Regions from separate parts of the Alicyclobacillus hesperidum subsp. aegles genome, predicted to be linked through region 1. Evidence: riboswitches for the same ligand, from Rfam matches in the RefSeq annotation. Region 1 holds a riboswitch; the other holds the start of a gene.
The links. A riboswitch is a leader RNA that binds a small molecule or an ion and turns the genes downstream of it on or off. The one in region 1 is predicted to bind cyclic di-GMP.

Region 2: another riboswitch for cyclic di-GMP. It lies ahead of QMF38_RS09970 (diguanylate cyclase domain-containing protein); the one in region 1 lies ahead of QMF38_RS07275 (EAL domain-containing protein).

What each region holds. Positions count from the first base shown of each region.
Region 1 covers NZ_BSBJ01000009.1:39,172-46,913, reverse strand. Annotated here, with positions in the region: gene QMF38_RS07300 (ROK family protein) at 1-366, opposite strand, end outside; gene QMF38_RS07295 (HAMP domain-containing protein) at 525-1,658, shown strand; gene QMF38_RS07290 (ABC transporter substrate-binding protein) at 1,968-3,269, shown strand; gene QMF38_RS07285 (carbohydrate ABC transporter permease) at 3,343-4,332, shown strand; gene QMF38_RS07280 (carbohydrate ABC transporter permease) at 4,335-5,156, shown strand; cyclic di-GMP riboswitch class I at 5,298-5,392, shown strand; gene QMF38_RS07275 (EAL domain-containing protein) at 5,459-7,742, shown strand, end outside.
Region 2 covers NZ_BSBJ01000049.1:44,545-52,286, forward strand. Annotated here, with positions in the region: gene QMF38_RS09960 (LysR family transcriptional regulator) at 1-417, opposite strand, end outside; gene QMF38_RS09965 (TDT family transporter) at 543-1,664, shown strand; cyclic di-GMP riboswitch class I at 1,765-1,852, shown strand; gene QMF38_RS09970 (diguanylate cyclase domain-containing protein) at 1,914-3,224, shown strand; gene QMF38_RS09975 (SDR family oxidoreductase) at 3,453-4,214, opposite strand; gene QMF38_RS09980 (J domain-containing protein) at 4,252-4,956, opposite strand; gene QMF38_RS09985 (HlyD family secretion protein) at 5,170-5,829, shown strand; gene QMF38_RS09990 (DHA2 family efflux MFS transporter permease subunit) at 5,842-7,742, shown strand, end outside.

The DNA.
Region 1 (7,742 bases):
ATCACGCGGATCCCCTGAACTTGCTAAAGGCGTCTGGCGGACCTGCCGATAGACAGGCTCTCCCCGAATATTACAAACAACGGTCGTCATATGGGAAATTTGAACGTCCACACCGACAGCATATGCCGCATTGGCGTTGAAGCGCAGTAAAATGGGCTTGCGCCCGCCGCTCGAAGAGCCGTAGCCCACTTCCAACACGAGTTGTTCAGATATCAGTTCATCTACGATGTTCGACACGGTCGCCTTGTTCAATCCCGTCATCTGCGAGATGTCGATGCGAGATGTCGTCCGCAGGTCGCGAATCAGTTTGAGAACCGTGGCGCGATTCATCCGGCGCATCGCCGATGCGTCGATATTCGCATGCATGAACGCCGGTCACCCCTTAGCTGGTACGAGTCTATTGCAAAGCTTTCGCGAATGCCCTAGCATTGTGCTCATAGACTTGCCTCTTGGGCAAGGCATGTTACGTACCAGTATACGCTGTCCGACGCCCGAACAGAAGTGGCCATTAAGGGGGGGCTTGCTTGTCACTGTTTCGAAAATTGGTGATTCTCTTCAGTGTAGTCATCTTAGTCATTCTCTCTGCAACATTGACGATTGTCTATGTGGAAAGTCGTCGGACCATTGTTCAACTCTCCAAGGAGAAAGCGGTTTCAATGATCCAAACTATCGATTCTGCTCTTCTGAGCGATGTTCCAGATTATCAGTTTGAGTCTGTGTTGCTCAATCTAAAGAAACAAGAGCCTGACCTGATATCATTCGACATTTACAAACTCAACGACTTTTTGTACGATATCGCGTCGACCAATCCGCACCGCATCGGTACACAAGCGTCTCCTTCAAGCACCATCGCGTTGGGTGAACACAAGGTACTAACCATGCTCGACGGGACTACCATAAATCTGATCGTACCACTTACAGGGTATGGTGGCATGCCCTATAGTGCCGACGTCAAGCTGTCCATTGCAGGTGACTTGCGTTCCAACCATATATTGCTCAGCGAGATCTTATACATTGGTCTGTGTGCACTTGCACTCGCATTGCTATCTGCTTGGTTGTTCACCCGCGAAGTCCTGTCCAAGCCTTTGCAGGCGATGATGTCGGCCGTCAACGAGGTTGCTACGGGGAATTTTGTGGTCAATTTGCGAAAGTCCTCGCGCCGCAGTGATGAGCTCGGCAGCCTTGCCCGCAGTTTCGAACGAATGACCAGCGGTCTGCAACAGTTGATTACACGGATGGCGCAAACGGCTGAAGAATTGCACACTGATTTTGAACAACTGGTGGAGAGTGGGGACTTTACGGCCCACGGCGCCCTCCACATGGCAGACGTCATTCAACATCTAAACGAGTCCATTTCATCCCAGTTCTCAAAGCTGCAGGAACTTGGCGGAAAAATGTCGTGGCACCTGCAAGCCACCGCCGAAATCACCAGCTTCGCGCAGACGGCTGACGCAGATGACGAGTCCGACCTTCGCCAGTGGTTGGTTACCATCGAGGGGCTGATGGATGAAGCAGCTCAAGTCCATCGTCACTTACAGGGACTGGCCTCGACCGCCAACGGCCAACTGGGAGCCATTCGCCATATTAACCGCACGGCAGGTCGCCTCAGTGAAATGGCAAGTGAACTGCGCACGTTACTATTGACACTCGAGGTTTGATCTTGTCATCTGTCACCCAGCAAGTCGAAATAACTGTGGGGTTGCATGTCAGCGACCGATGCGCAGCTATCGTGTCGAATGAATGCTCCCCTTTTAGAAAGTTGTCTAAACCATCGAAGAAAACCCCATCCGTATTTCCGACCGTCGTCGAGCTATTCCGGCATCATCAACCGCTAAAAATGAAAAACAGGTTGCAACTTTCGACACCTTAGTTTATGATCACGACGAAGAAGAGATATCGGAACCGATGTAAGCGTTCACCGTCGATTCCATCTCTCATCACTCGCTCTATTTTCAGGGGGGTTTAAGATGAAGAAAAAGTACTTATCCATCGCCGGCGGCGCCGTTTTAGCGCTCGGTGTTGTAACCGCTTGCGGTGCACCTAGCAACAACGCAGGATCGAATGGCTCCGCATCCGGGTCCGCGAGCACAACCAGCAACCAGGTGCAAATCTTTAGCTGGTGGACGGCGGGCGGCGAAGCCAATGGCTTGAATGCCTTGATTAAAACGTTCAACAAAGAGTATCCACATGAAAAGATCGTCAACGAAGCAGTTGCTGGCGGCGGCGGATCGAATGCCAAGGCCGTCTTGGCGAGCCGCATGCAAGCGGGCGATCCACCGGAAACGTTCCAAGTTCACGCTGGACAGGAACTGATGGCATGGGTCAACGCCGGCAAGATGCAACCTCTTGACAGTCTTTACAAGAGCATGGGGTTGAACAAGGTTATTCCGGCAGCCATCATCAACGACCTGTCTAAGAATGGACATGTCTATGCGGTTCCTGTCGACGTCGGCCGTGGAAACGTGTTGTGGTATAACCCGGCGGTATTGAAAAAGTACCACCTGACGCCGCCAAAGACCATGAGCCAGTTCATCTCCGAGTTGAAAACACTCAAGGCAAAAGGCGTAACGCCGCTGGCTTACGGAGACAAAGATCAGCTTGGCTCTGTCATGCTCTGGGAAAACGTTTTGTTGGCGACGATGGGTCCGCAAAATTACGATAAGCTCTGGCAAGGCAAGCTTTCGTTCAACAACCCACAGGTCAAGCAGGCCACCAACACGTTCCTGGAACTGTTGCAGTATACCAACTCGAACCACTCCGCACTCACATGGGACGAAGCGGATCAAATGGTGGCAGACGGCTCGGCAGCTTTCAACCTGATGGGCGACTGGGCAAAAGCGTACTTCCAGTCCAAAGGCTTAAAGGAAGGCAGCCAGTTCGGTTGGACTGCATTCCCAGGCACGAACAACGACTTTGAATACGTCATTGACTCGTTCGGCTTGCCAAAGGGTGCAAAGAACCCGACGGGCGCGATGGATTTCTTGAAGCTTGTAGCTTCGAAGCAAGGGCAGGACGAATTCAACCCGCTCAAGGGCTCTATCCCGCCGCGGACCGATGCAAATGTCAACCTGTTTGACACGTACAGCAAGGAAGCGATGAGCGACTTTAAGAAGGATAGCCTCGTACCGAGCTTGGCAAACGGTGAAGCTGCAAATCCAGCCTTTGAAACGGCGGCTACCCAAGCAGTCACGATGCTTATCAGCACCAAGAACGTCAACGAATTTGTCAGCGCTTTGAACACGGCGGCTGAGGAAAATCCGCTTTCGTAATCAGGCGTATGGGGCTTCTACTGTGGTCAAGTACGGTATGTACTTGACCACTGCCCTAAAGGGGGATCAAGGAATGGAGAAAACACCCGTGCTTACATCACAGTCTGCGGCCATTGCACGGCCATCGGTCGCACATCACAAAAAGAGACGATTCAGCTGGGATAAGATGTGGTCGTTTTTAACGCTCGTACCGTCTCTCGCGGCGGTGCTCATCTTTGTCTATGGCTTTTTAGGCTGGACAGGATATGTATCCTTTACAAAATGGAACTCAATCCTCCCAGACTATCAACTGTGGGGCTTTAAAAATTACCAAATCTTGTTCCAGGATTATCGCTTTCAATCTGACCTTCGCAACTTGCTTTTCTTTACCGTGTTTTTCATTCTGGCATGCATGATCGTTGGTCTATTTCTCGCCGTCTTGGTTGATCAAAAAATCAAAGGCGAAAACATATTCCGGAACATCTTTTTGTTCCCCATGGCCCTGTCGTTCATCGTCACGGGTGTTGTGTGGCAATGGCTGTTAAACCCGAAAACAGGTGTCAATTTGATTTTCGAGGCGTTGGGCGCAAGCCATCCGCCGGCTTGGTATACCAGCACGCGCATCGTACCAAGTTTCCACGTTGGACAAATTCAATTTGGACTTCCCATCGCCATGATTGCCGTTCTCATCGCGAGTGTTTGGCAGATGTCAGGTTTTGCAATGGCTTTATACCTCTCAGGCCTGCGCGCTGTCCCGGAGGAAATTAAGGAAGCAGCGCATGTCGACGGAGCAAATGGATGGAAGACGTTCTGGCGAATTGTGTTTCCCCAGTTGCGCCCGGTCACAGTGACCGTCGTCATCATCCTTGTGCAAAGCTCGATGAAAACGTTCGATCTGGTCTATGCCATGACAGGCCCCGGCAACGGATATGTCACAGATCTACCGTCGCTAGACATGTTCACCACGACATTCCAGGCCAACCAGTATGCACAGGGTTCTGCAATCGCGATTGTCATGTTTGTCCTCATGATGATTTTTGTGATTCCGTACCTCTGGAACAGCCTGCGGAAGGAAGGGCAATAACTATGGTAATGCGCCGGGTTGGACAAAGTGCAACATACACATTGTTAGTTTTCTTTTCTCTGATCTTCCTGGTCCCTATTTACGTCTTATTGACAACCAGCTTTAAGCCAAATAGCGAAGTCGATATCGCGCATATGTGGGCATTGCCCCACCATTTCTCGTTAGCCAGTTACTCGGCGGCATGGGCACAGTTAGGCCCGAACCTCGGTAACAGCTTTTATCTGGCCATCGTGGCCACGATTCTATCATCTGTCATCGGTGCGTTTAATGGCTATGCACTTTCAAAATGGAAGTTTCCAGGTTCCAATATTGTTTTTCCAATCATATTGTTTGGTATGTTTATCCCATACCAGAGCATCTTAATTCCATTGCTCAAGTTCATTCAGGCTATCCATTTGTACAACACGATTCCGGGTCTCATTCTGACCAATACGATTTACGGATTGCCAATCACGACACTCATTTTTCGCAACTTTTACGCCGGTATTCCAGACGACCTGATCGAGTCTGCCCAAATCGATGGAAATGGCTACTGGGGCGTCTTCATGCGTATCATGTTACCACTTGCCATCCCAGGCTTTGTGGTCACAGGGATCTGGCAGTTCACAAGCATATGGAACGAATTCCTGTTCGCCGTATCCCTAACTTCGCCACCGCATCAACCTGTGACGGTTGCCTTGCAAAACTTATCCGGCAGCGACGTCGTTCAGTGGAACGTGCAGATGGCAGGCGCCGTACTCACGGCACTTCCCACCTTGATTGTCTATATCCTGCTGGGACGCTATTTCATTCGCGGGCTGCTCGCTGGTTCCGTGAAAGGTTAAATTTGACTCGCCTCCAATGCGGCATGGCTCCGAGCCATGCCTTTTCATTTGTCTCCTACTTTATGCAACTTTTTGTCCGAAACCGGAAGGACTATTCACGATTTTGTCGAAATAATCACTTTGTCGTTTGATGTAGAAAAAGCACGAAAAAGGCAACCCTCCGGAAACGGAGAGGACGCAAAGCTATAGGGGCTAACACTGTCAGGTGTAGACAGTCATGCCAGCCAGCTGCCGTGGTTCGGTTTGGGACAACCGCCGTCACGGTTGTCCCTTTTCATTTGTGGACACAGGGTGGGACAAACATGATGAAGTACTCGCGGTTCAGAGGCAAAGCGGAGCAAAATGGAGGTGAATGGGATGTCCCTATGCTCGGCCCATGGCGATACAAATTAAAGGAAAATGAGGTTTACTGCTCGCCCGAGATGGATCAAATCTATGGCCTTCAAACTCATGGGAAACCCACGCGTCCGGATCGGTTCATTGAAGCAATCGTGCCGGAAGATCGCGATCTGGTTTTGCACTGTTGGCGCATGCTGTGTTCCGGTAAGCGCGTCGGACGCAGTTTCACCTACCGAATCCAAGTTGGTACTCAAATTAAATTTGTACAATACACCGCAAGTTGCACGTATGACGACCATGGCCGGATGTCAGGACTGGAAGGCACCATCCGCGACGTGACAACGCTGCTTGATACCCCGGTAACAAGCCTGTTTTTGGCGCATGACCGCCGGTTGCTCAATCAGCCGCAGGCCGCTGTTGCTCTTGATCACGAGTTGGGAATCATCCATATCAATCAGTGGACGGAACAGCTCTTTGGATGGTCTGAAGACGAGTTGCTCTTTCAACACGTTCCATACCTACCCACGAGCCTGGAATCCGCGACACATGAGCTGTATCAAACCATCGTGAAAACGGGTGGTACCATCTGGCTCGACACAATCCGTTTGCATAAAGACGGATCGCTTAGGAAGGTATCCGTTGCCTTGGGGCCACTCTATGACGAGAATGGCCTCGTCAAAGGTTTGCTGGCCATGTATACGCCCGTGTCTGGTGTAGCCGATAGCATGGAACGTTCGCTGGCATGCGAAGCGCGCCTGCGCCCGTTCATCGAACACGCTACCGATGTTTTTATGTTGTTGGATCGACAGTATCACGTATTATACGCGAACGCGGCAGTTCAAGAGGTCCTGGGCATGGATCCATCTGAAACGCGTCAGTTATCTGCGCCCATGCTTGTGCATCCTGCGGATCGCAAGGAGTTTGAGATGGCATGCCAGCGAGTTGGCAACTCCGTGTCAGATGCCTTCAACATGGAACTTCGTTTCCAACACCGTTCCGGAGAATACAGACACTGTCTCGCATCTCTATTTACGTGGGTAAGCCCAGGTGGTCAATCGCACGTTGTCGTTCGTTTTCGCGACGTCACGGAAGCGCGATCGGTGCGACAACAGATCGAGTTTCTTGAGCGACATGACGAACTGACGGGGCTGCTGAATCGGAAGGCATTCTTCCATGAGTCAACTGTATGGATCAGCCAATCGGATCCGAATCACCCGCTTACTGTGATGGTTCTGCGCATACAGCAATTCGACCGCATCATCGAGAATCTAGGCCATGCGGTGGGTGATGTCGTCATTCGTCTCGCGGCGGAGCGCATTCGCTTCCGGTTGCCCAAAGACAACATCTGCGCGCGCATCGGGGATCATGAATTCGCTATCATGGTCCGGCAACAAGAGCGCGGCACGCAGACGATGTTCGCTTTGGCGAACGAACTGCTCCGCGCGTTTGAAGAGCCGTTTGCGTCTGCGGGACACACCATCTACCTTGACGCAGACATCGGTATGAGCTTCTGCCCGAACGACGGAGATGACATTGCGACCTTGGTGCAACGTGCCGGTGTGGCTTTACACCGTGCAAACGATGCAAGTGAGAATAGCGTGCAGACCTACTCAACTCAACTTCACACCGATACATACAAACAGTTTGTTCTCGCGAACGACTTGCGTGATGCCCTGGCAAATGACGCATTTCGTCTATATTATCAGCCCCGGGTGGACGCACAAAGCGGACGCATTGTTGCTGCCGAAGCACTGATCCGTTGGGAACACCCTGTCTGGGGATTGGTGTCACCTGTAGAGTTTATCCCCATCGCGGAGGAAACAGGGTATATTGTCGATCTCGGCTATTGGGTGATCCGTACAGCATGCCAACAGCTTCGCGCATGGCAAAACAGGGGTTATCCACCCATCAAAATTTCGGTCAATGTCGCAGTGAAACAGTTTCAAGCAAAAGATGTTGTACAAACCGTCTTATCCATCCTGGATGAGTGGGGCGTTCCTACGTCGGCCATCGAATTCGAAATCACCGAGACGTCTGTGATGCCTAACGATCCGACCGTGATCGACACCATTCAGGCGTTTCGCAAAGCTGGGGTCGCCATCTATTTTGACGACTTTGGCACGGGCTACTCGTCACTGAGTTGGTTGAACCAATTTCAATTAGATGGATTAAAACTAGACAAGTCGTTCATCGATCACCTGCCAAACGCTTGGGCGCCTTCACAGATTGTCAAGTCCGTCATTCAAC
Region 2 (7,742 bases), on a different contig from region 1:
ATCGCGCACCGCTACGCGATGGGCGATGGTTTGTGTATTTGCGATCTCGACGATAGGTTGAATCATCGGGTACCGCTTGCGAAACGAGGCAATCACATGCGGCAGCACATATTCGCCGTAAGTAAGGCTGGCGCCGATGCGCAGGGAGCCGGATGGCTCCTCTTTGGCTTCCTCTAGCATGCGTTCCATGCGACTGTATAGCGCGAGGATTTCCTTTGCATGTCGATAGACAATCTCGCCGGCAGGATTTAAGCGAATCCTTCGCCGTTCGCGATCGAGCAGGCGGACATCGAGTCGCTGTTCGAGCGCTTGAATGTGTTGGCTGATGGCCGGTTGGCTAATGTGCAATTTCTTTGCGGCATGTGTGAAACTTTGTTCTTCCACGACGGTGACAAACACGCGAAGTTGCCAATCCACGCAATGCCCCCCTTGTGACATAAAGATAATGAATTCCTTATCACCTATATTGACATTATGTATTTTACCTAATCGTTAACAAGACATACCATAAAGACGATTAGCACAGAAGGGGGTAGACCTGTATGCGCGTCGTTCGACAATTCGGGTTAAATTGGTTCACAACGGTAATGGGCATTGGCATTGTTGCTGCTCTGACATACACGTCACCCATAACCATCCCGTTGCAACATGTGGTGGGCGTCACTCTGTTTGCGGCGTTGAACGTGGTGTTTATATCTGCATTTGTCATGTGGCTCTTGCGCTGGGTGCTCGCAACGGAAACTGCGGTGGACGACTTCCGTAAACCTGGGAGAGCGCTTTTTTATGGTGCATTCGCCATGGGATTAAACGTGGTAGGGAACGATTACTTTTTGATTGGAACCCACCTCTTGCCACGTTTACTAGCAATTCACATCAGCATCGGTATCTGGCTGGCTGGCACATTGGCGTCGCTGTTCACGGTCATTGTTGTTCCATACCTTTTGTTTGCCGAACATCGCGTCGAACGCGAAGAGACGGTAGCCTCATGGCTCATTCCGTTGGTGCCACCGATTGTTGCGGCGGCTACTGGAACCAATCTCCTTCCATACGTGGGTGGAAGCGCAGTGCAGTTTGCCATGTTGGCTGTTATCGTTGCCATGTTCGGCGTGACCTTCTTTCTATTTATTCTGATGAGCACCTTGGTCTATGCGCGTTTGGTATATCATCGCCGTTTGAGTGGCCAGGAGGCACCGAGCCTATGGGTGGAAATTGGGCCTATTGGCATGTCGATGGGGACGATGTGCGGCTTGCCTATTCAGGCAAGTCATCTGTTTGGGGCGTATGCAAACGCCTTGCATGCATTTGCCGAGGTGTTTGCGATGGCCATGTGGGGCATTGGCGTTTGGTGGATTCTCATATCGACAATGCATACGCTTTTGCACGTGACTCGTCGCGGAGATGGACTGCCGTTTCACCTTGGCTGGTGGAGCTACGTATTTCCGATTGGCAGTTTTACGAGTGGAACCTATGCCCTTGACCACCTTATGGGACATTCGTTTTATGCGATAGCGGGGGTCGTCCAGCTTGCCATCTTGTGGGTGTGTTTTACAGTTGTCTTTGTGCGTACAACGATGGGAATCGTCAAAGGGGAACTCATGACATGGCGAGCGGCGCACCAGTTGGAGGGCAGTGAGCATGTTTGCGCGCAGGCCAAGCGAGCGTAACGGTAAGATGGGGTGTACGCAAAGAGCCGCGCCCCTTACGCATGCCCCCTAGTATCCTCCTTGTCGACGATGTACAATATGATTAAACACAATCGATCAGATAACCAGTCGGCAAACACATCGAAAGGTGTGGGCGCAAAGCTACGGGTCTACAGGCAGATGCTGCCCATGATGGCCGAGTTGCACCCAAATCCCTGCGGCACCGTTGCTAGGGATTTTTTATTTTTTAGGATGGGATGGGGAAGTTGTGTGAACCAAAGTCCAAGGCGATCATCCAATGTGCATTCAAGTGGCCTTTCCTCTCGCGATCCCTTTGCCTGGCTGTCTAGGCAGGCTCCCATCGCCGTTTACGGTGTCGATCCACAGGGCAGAGTCACCGTGTGGTCGCCGCCTGCCGAACGCATATTCGGGTGGCTTGAGGACGAAGTCATCGGCCGCGAGGTACCCTTTGTGCCTGACGATGAGCGGGAACAGGCTAGACAACTCGTTCACCACGTACGCCGGCATGGATCCGTCAATGGAAGACTCGTGAAACGCCAGACCAAATCAGGCCAGACCATCGATGTTGTCGTTTGGGCTTATGCGCAATATGACGAAGCCGGTCAATACCAAGGTGTGCTCGCGTTTGCAACGGAGGACTTTCGAACAACCGAGCTCTCTGCTCAACTGGAGCAAGCCAAAACCACGATTGAGCGAATCTTGGACACGGTCGATGTTTGTCTGTTTGCGCACGACATTCAAAACCATAGGGTCGTTTATGGATCCAAGGGCGGCGAAAAGATTTATGGGTACACTCATGAAGAATTCCGCCAAAACCCGATGCTTTGGCTAGAGGTGGTTCATCCAGACGACACCGAACTCGCCTATGTACCATTGAACGGGCCGGGCCCCATCCGCACGGAGTACCGCATTATTCGCAAGGATGGCGAGGTGCGCTGGGTTGCCAACAGTTTATATCCGCGCTATGACGATTGCGGAAGGCCCGTCTTCGTCGAGGGGTTAACCATTGACATCACAGAGCGCAAAGAACACCAACGTGAGTTATTCAAGATGGCGTATACCGACTTGTTGACCGGTCTGCCAAATCGACAGCGGTTTGAGCTGGACCTTGCAGATAGCGTCACGAAGGCGTTGGAAGGACAGACCAAGCTCGCTGTGATGTTGCTTGACTTCGACGGGTTTAAAAATGTGAATGACACGTTTGGCCATCACTTTGGTGACGAGACACTAAAGGCCATCGCGGCCCGCTTGCGGGAAGCTACGGCGGATGGGGCCACCGTATACCGCATGGGTGGCGACGAATTTACCATCGTGATCGATCCGGTGACAGGGGAGTGCGACGTACGAGAGCAGGCGGAACGCTGTCTAGCTCGATTCCAAGAGCCACTATGCGTCGGCGGCGAGCTTTTGACCATTGGTTGTAGCATTGGCGCGGCCATTTGCCCGGACCACAGCTCGGACGTCGACACGTTACAGAGGTACGCGGACATGGCCATGTATTCCGCAAAAGAGCATGGGGGACAGCAGTATCGAATCCATCTTGCGCAGAGGCAGACGTGAGTGCATTGGCGCTTGTACCTAATCTTCTCGCCGTGGCGCGTGCGGTGTCGAATCTTGCGGAGATTGGCGTTGCCGTTGTGATCAAACAGCGGGAGCAGTGAGATGCCTTGCGGCGCGAATAGGCTGCGGCCATTTGCAGGGCTTTGTGGCCTATCCGCCGCAGCCGCCTTCCGCAGTCTGAACTCAATCATCCGCCGCGGGTGCGAACGGACTTGACGGGTGACCCGCTTAAAACTCTGGATTTCGCTTGCGGAAACCCAGCCACATTTGTCGTGCCGCCTCTGCCAAATCCTCGCGCGAGGCGTGCAATCGCCGTTCGGAATCACCATAGCCGATTTCGATCTCGCCGCGTCGGAGTGACGCAAAGACGCCATCGGCGAACTCGTTGAGGGGCGCGCCAAATGTGTGGAGTCCGGGACCACCGAGATCGGTATTGACGGCTGGAGGCAAGATTTCAATAACGTCCACCTTGGTGCCTTCCAGTTGCAACCGCAGGCTCTGTGTGAACGAGTGGAGTGCCGCCTTAGTCGCACTATAGATGGGAGCCCACGTTGCAGGCGCCAAGGCCAAACCGGACGACACATTGATGATAGCTGCATGTGGTTGTTTGAGTAAGTGTGGGAGCAGGCGCAGGGTAAGATGAATGGGTGCATCGAAGTTAATGGCGATTTCTTGATGGAAGTGCGCCCATTCCTCCTCCGTGCGCTGCACGTTGACCCACTGCTGAATGCCGGCGTTGTTGACGAGGACATTCAGGTTCGGGAATTCGCGGAGAAGTAAGTCGCACAGCTCGACGCGGTCGTGTTCGTTGCCGACGTCGCAGACACGCGTGTGGAGTGCAGGGAATTTCGCCTTTGCTTCCTCTAGCTTGTCAGCGCGGCGTCCACAAATGATAATTTGATTTCCGGCTTCCAAAAAGCGCTCGGCAAACGCTAGGCCGATGCCCGAGGCGCCGCCAGTGATCAGGATGGTATTGCCGCTTTCTCGCATGAGGGATGCTCCCTTCCGGTCGGTGTGAAGAGCCAGGTTAGGCTTCGGAATCGACACCAAGCTTCGTCAACAGATAGAGAAGTTGAAGTGCCCCAACCATGGCGAGTCCCAATAGTATCACGAGCGCCAATTTCGATCCAAACAAGCCTGTAAATATCGCGCCACTAATGGTCAATGTCGTAAACGCACCGACTCCGGCAAGCGCATAGCCAAGCCAATTCCGCTGTGTCGGCGATGGCATCTGCGCGGTGCCCCAGTTATAGCGTCGCCAGATGGGGCCCTGTGGCTTAGCGCTATCGTTCGCCTGCGTTTTGCCCTCGGTTCGCGTCTGCTTGCGGTGCTCTTTGGGTTTGTGGGGCGTCGATCTCGCCTTTGTATCTTTAACTCTGCTGCCGTCAGACGGAGCGTTTGTTGCACCCGTGGATGCGGTCAGTGACAGGTCATATTGTTCGCGCATGCGTGGATCACTCAATGTGGAGAATGCCTGCGCAATCTTTCGAAATTGGCGTTCAGCAAATGCGCGATCCGGGTGTACATCGGGATGCCAAGTCTTCGCCGCGCGTCGATAAGCAGCTTTAATCTCACTTGCCGACGCGGAGGACGGGATACCGAGCACCTCGTAGTGCGTCAGCGCAATTGGCGATCCGCATTTGCCGCAGCGACAGCTGAGGCCACTTTCGACACGAATTCGATTTGTGGTTCGACAGGATGCGCATTGCTTAAACACAACCGTATCGCCCACTCCAGACACGCCCCTCATCCATAGCGATGGCATTCATATACATTGTAACACGGCACGGACAAACAACTGAAACAATTTCCACAACAGCCCCTTGACTCATACACCTAAATATATTAAATATACATAGTGGTTAAATAGTACACTCTCTAAAAAGATAGCGATCAAAAAAGCCGCAAAGGCAATATCGGGATCGCGAATACGAGGAGGAAGCGTATGAACCCAGCAAACAGTTTTCGTAAGGTCATCGTCTTTAACATCATTCTATTCGTCGTTTTGGTTGCGGCGGCCATCACGGGCTACTACTTCTACAACCAGTCGACATTGTATTTGAAGACGGACGATGCGCAAATCAGTGGGACACAAATTACCGTGGCAGCGCCTGCTACCGGCAAATTGATCAATTGGCAAGGCAATGTCGGGACGAATTTCACCAGTGGACAACAGGTAGCTGAAGTACAGACGCAAGAGGGGAACAAGGTGGTCGACATTCCAGTCACAATGCCCGCAGCCGGGACGATTGCGCAGGACGACGCGGTCAATAACCAGATTGTTGCTGCGGGCACGCCGCTTGCCTACGCATATGACATGAGTCACTTGTACGTCGTGGCGAACGTCAAAGAAACGCTGATCGACAAGGTCAAAGTCGGCCAGCAAGTCGACGTGTACGTCGCTGGCAAAGCAGGTTCCATCAACGGTACAGTAACCCAAATTGGCGATGCGACAGCGGGTACGTTCTCGCTTCTGCCAACGCAAAGCACGACGGCTGACTACACACCAGTGACGCAGGTCGTACCGGTGACCATCTCGCTCGGGACGACGGCCGGCAGTGGATTGGTCCCGGGGATGAGCGCGACGGTTCGCATCCATAAGTAAGAGGTGAGCTCAATGTCGAACGACACGCTGCAACCGACCGCGAACCAGGCGGTCATCGCCGCCTCGCCCGGTGCAGCTGGCGCCCCGCCGCAGGAAGCGGCGCATGGCCATCCGCACCGGGGTTCGATTCTTGCAACACTCATATTTGGCGCTTTTGTCGCCATTTTGAACCAAACCCTGTTAAACGTAGCTTTGCCGCATTTGATGTCGGCGTTTAACGTCAATGCCACCACAGCGCAGTGGCTGTCGACGGCCTACATGCTGACCAACGGCGTTCTGATTCCCATCACGGCTTTTCTGATGGGGACGTTTACGACGAGGCAGCTGTTTATTTCTGCGATGTCATTGTTCGTCGCCGGATCGTTTTTATGCTCCATTGCACCAGTGTTTTCTATGATGATCATTGGACGTATTGTTCAAGCATCCGGGTCAGCAGTCATGATGCCACTGCTCATGACGGTCATTTTGGAACTCTATCCGGCCGAGCAACGCGGCAAAGCCATGGGGACGATGGCTATTGCGATGTTTTTTGCGCCGGCCATTGGTCCGACCCTGTCCGGGTGGATGATCATGCACTGGTCGTGGCGCCTGTTGTTCTGGGTCATCATCCCGCTCGGCTTACTCGACATGATCATCGCCATCTTCGTGCTTAAGAACGTCTCGAAACCCGTTCGTCCGAAGTTTGAAGGCATTGGTTTGATTACGTCGTTGATCGCGTTTGTGAGTTTGCTCTATGGCTTAAGTGAAGCGGGTAATAAGGGTTGGGGCAATTCAACTGTAGATGTCTCGCTCATCATTGGCGGTGTTTTCCTTGTCATCTTCGTGATTCGCGAGCTGACCTGTAAGGACCCGATGCTCGATTTGCGCGTCTTTAGGTACGGAACGTTTTCCTTGACCACCATCGTCGGTTGTGTCATCAACATGGCCATGTTTGGTGGTATGATCCTGACGCCGATTTATTTGCAAAACATCCGTGGTTTTACGGCGTTGCAGTCCGGCCTTCTGATGTTGCCAGGAGCCATCTTAATGGGTGTGATGGCACCTGTTTCCGGTGCCGTGTTCGACCGCATCGGCGCTCGTCCGCTCGCCGTACTTGGGCTAGCGATCACGACGGTCGCAACGTACGAGTTCACAAAACTCAACGCGCAGACCACTTACGGCCACGTCATGCTGCTATACACCTTGCGCATGTTTGGCATGTCGATGCTCGCGATGACTGTACAAACGGCAGGTATGAACCAGTTGCCAAGACACCTCTACCGACACGGAACGTCGGCATCGAACACCGCGCGAACCGTTGCGTCGTCCATTGGTACGGCGGTGTTGGTGACGGTGATGACGGATCGCACGAAAGTGCATTACGCAGAATATCAGAACGTCATGACGAACAACAATCCGTCGGTGAGTGGGTTTTTCCACGAGCTTGTGCAATACTTTACGCTGCAGTTACACGATTCGACCGTCGCAGCGACGCAGTTGGCACACGAGGTGTTGTACGAGCTTGCAATGCAGCAGTCGACCATCCAAGGCATCAACGATGCGTTCTGGTGGGCGACGATGGGCTCTTTGCTCGCATTTGTGCTTGCCTTTTTCATTCGCCGCGTGAAGGCTCCGGAAGCGGCGCAAGCTGTGGCTGGCGCGGGTGGAGGATCTACCGAGGCTGGGGCCAAGGGTGCGCAGTCCCTGCCTGACGCGGTGCGACAACAGGAAGCTGAGGCGGTCGACGCGGTAGGTGAAAACAACTTGTCCGTAGAGGATACAGAGGTATCCACGCAAGAAGAGGACGGGTCGACTCCGCATGAAGAGGGAGATTTGACCGAAGGGGATCCGGCTTCTCCGCTCGACGGCGACATTCCTGAGGATGAATTTGACGATATCGATTCGCATCCGGATGTTGAACGAGAGCCAGAACC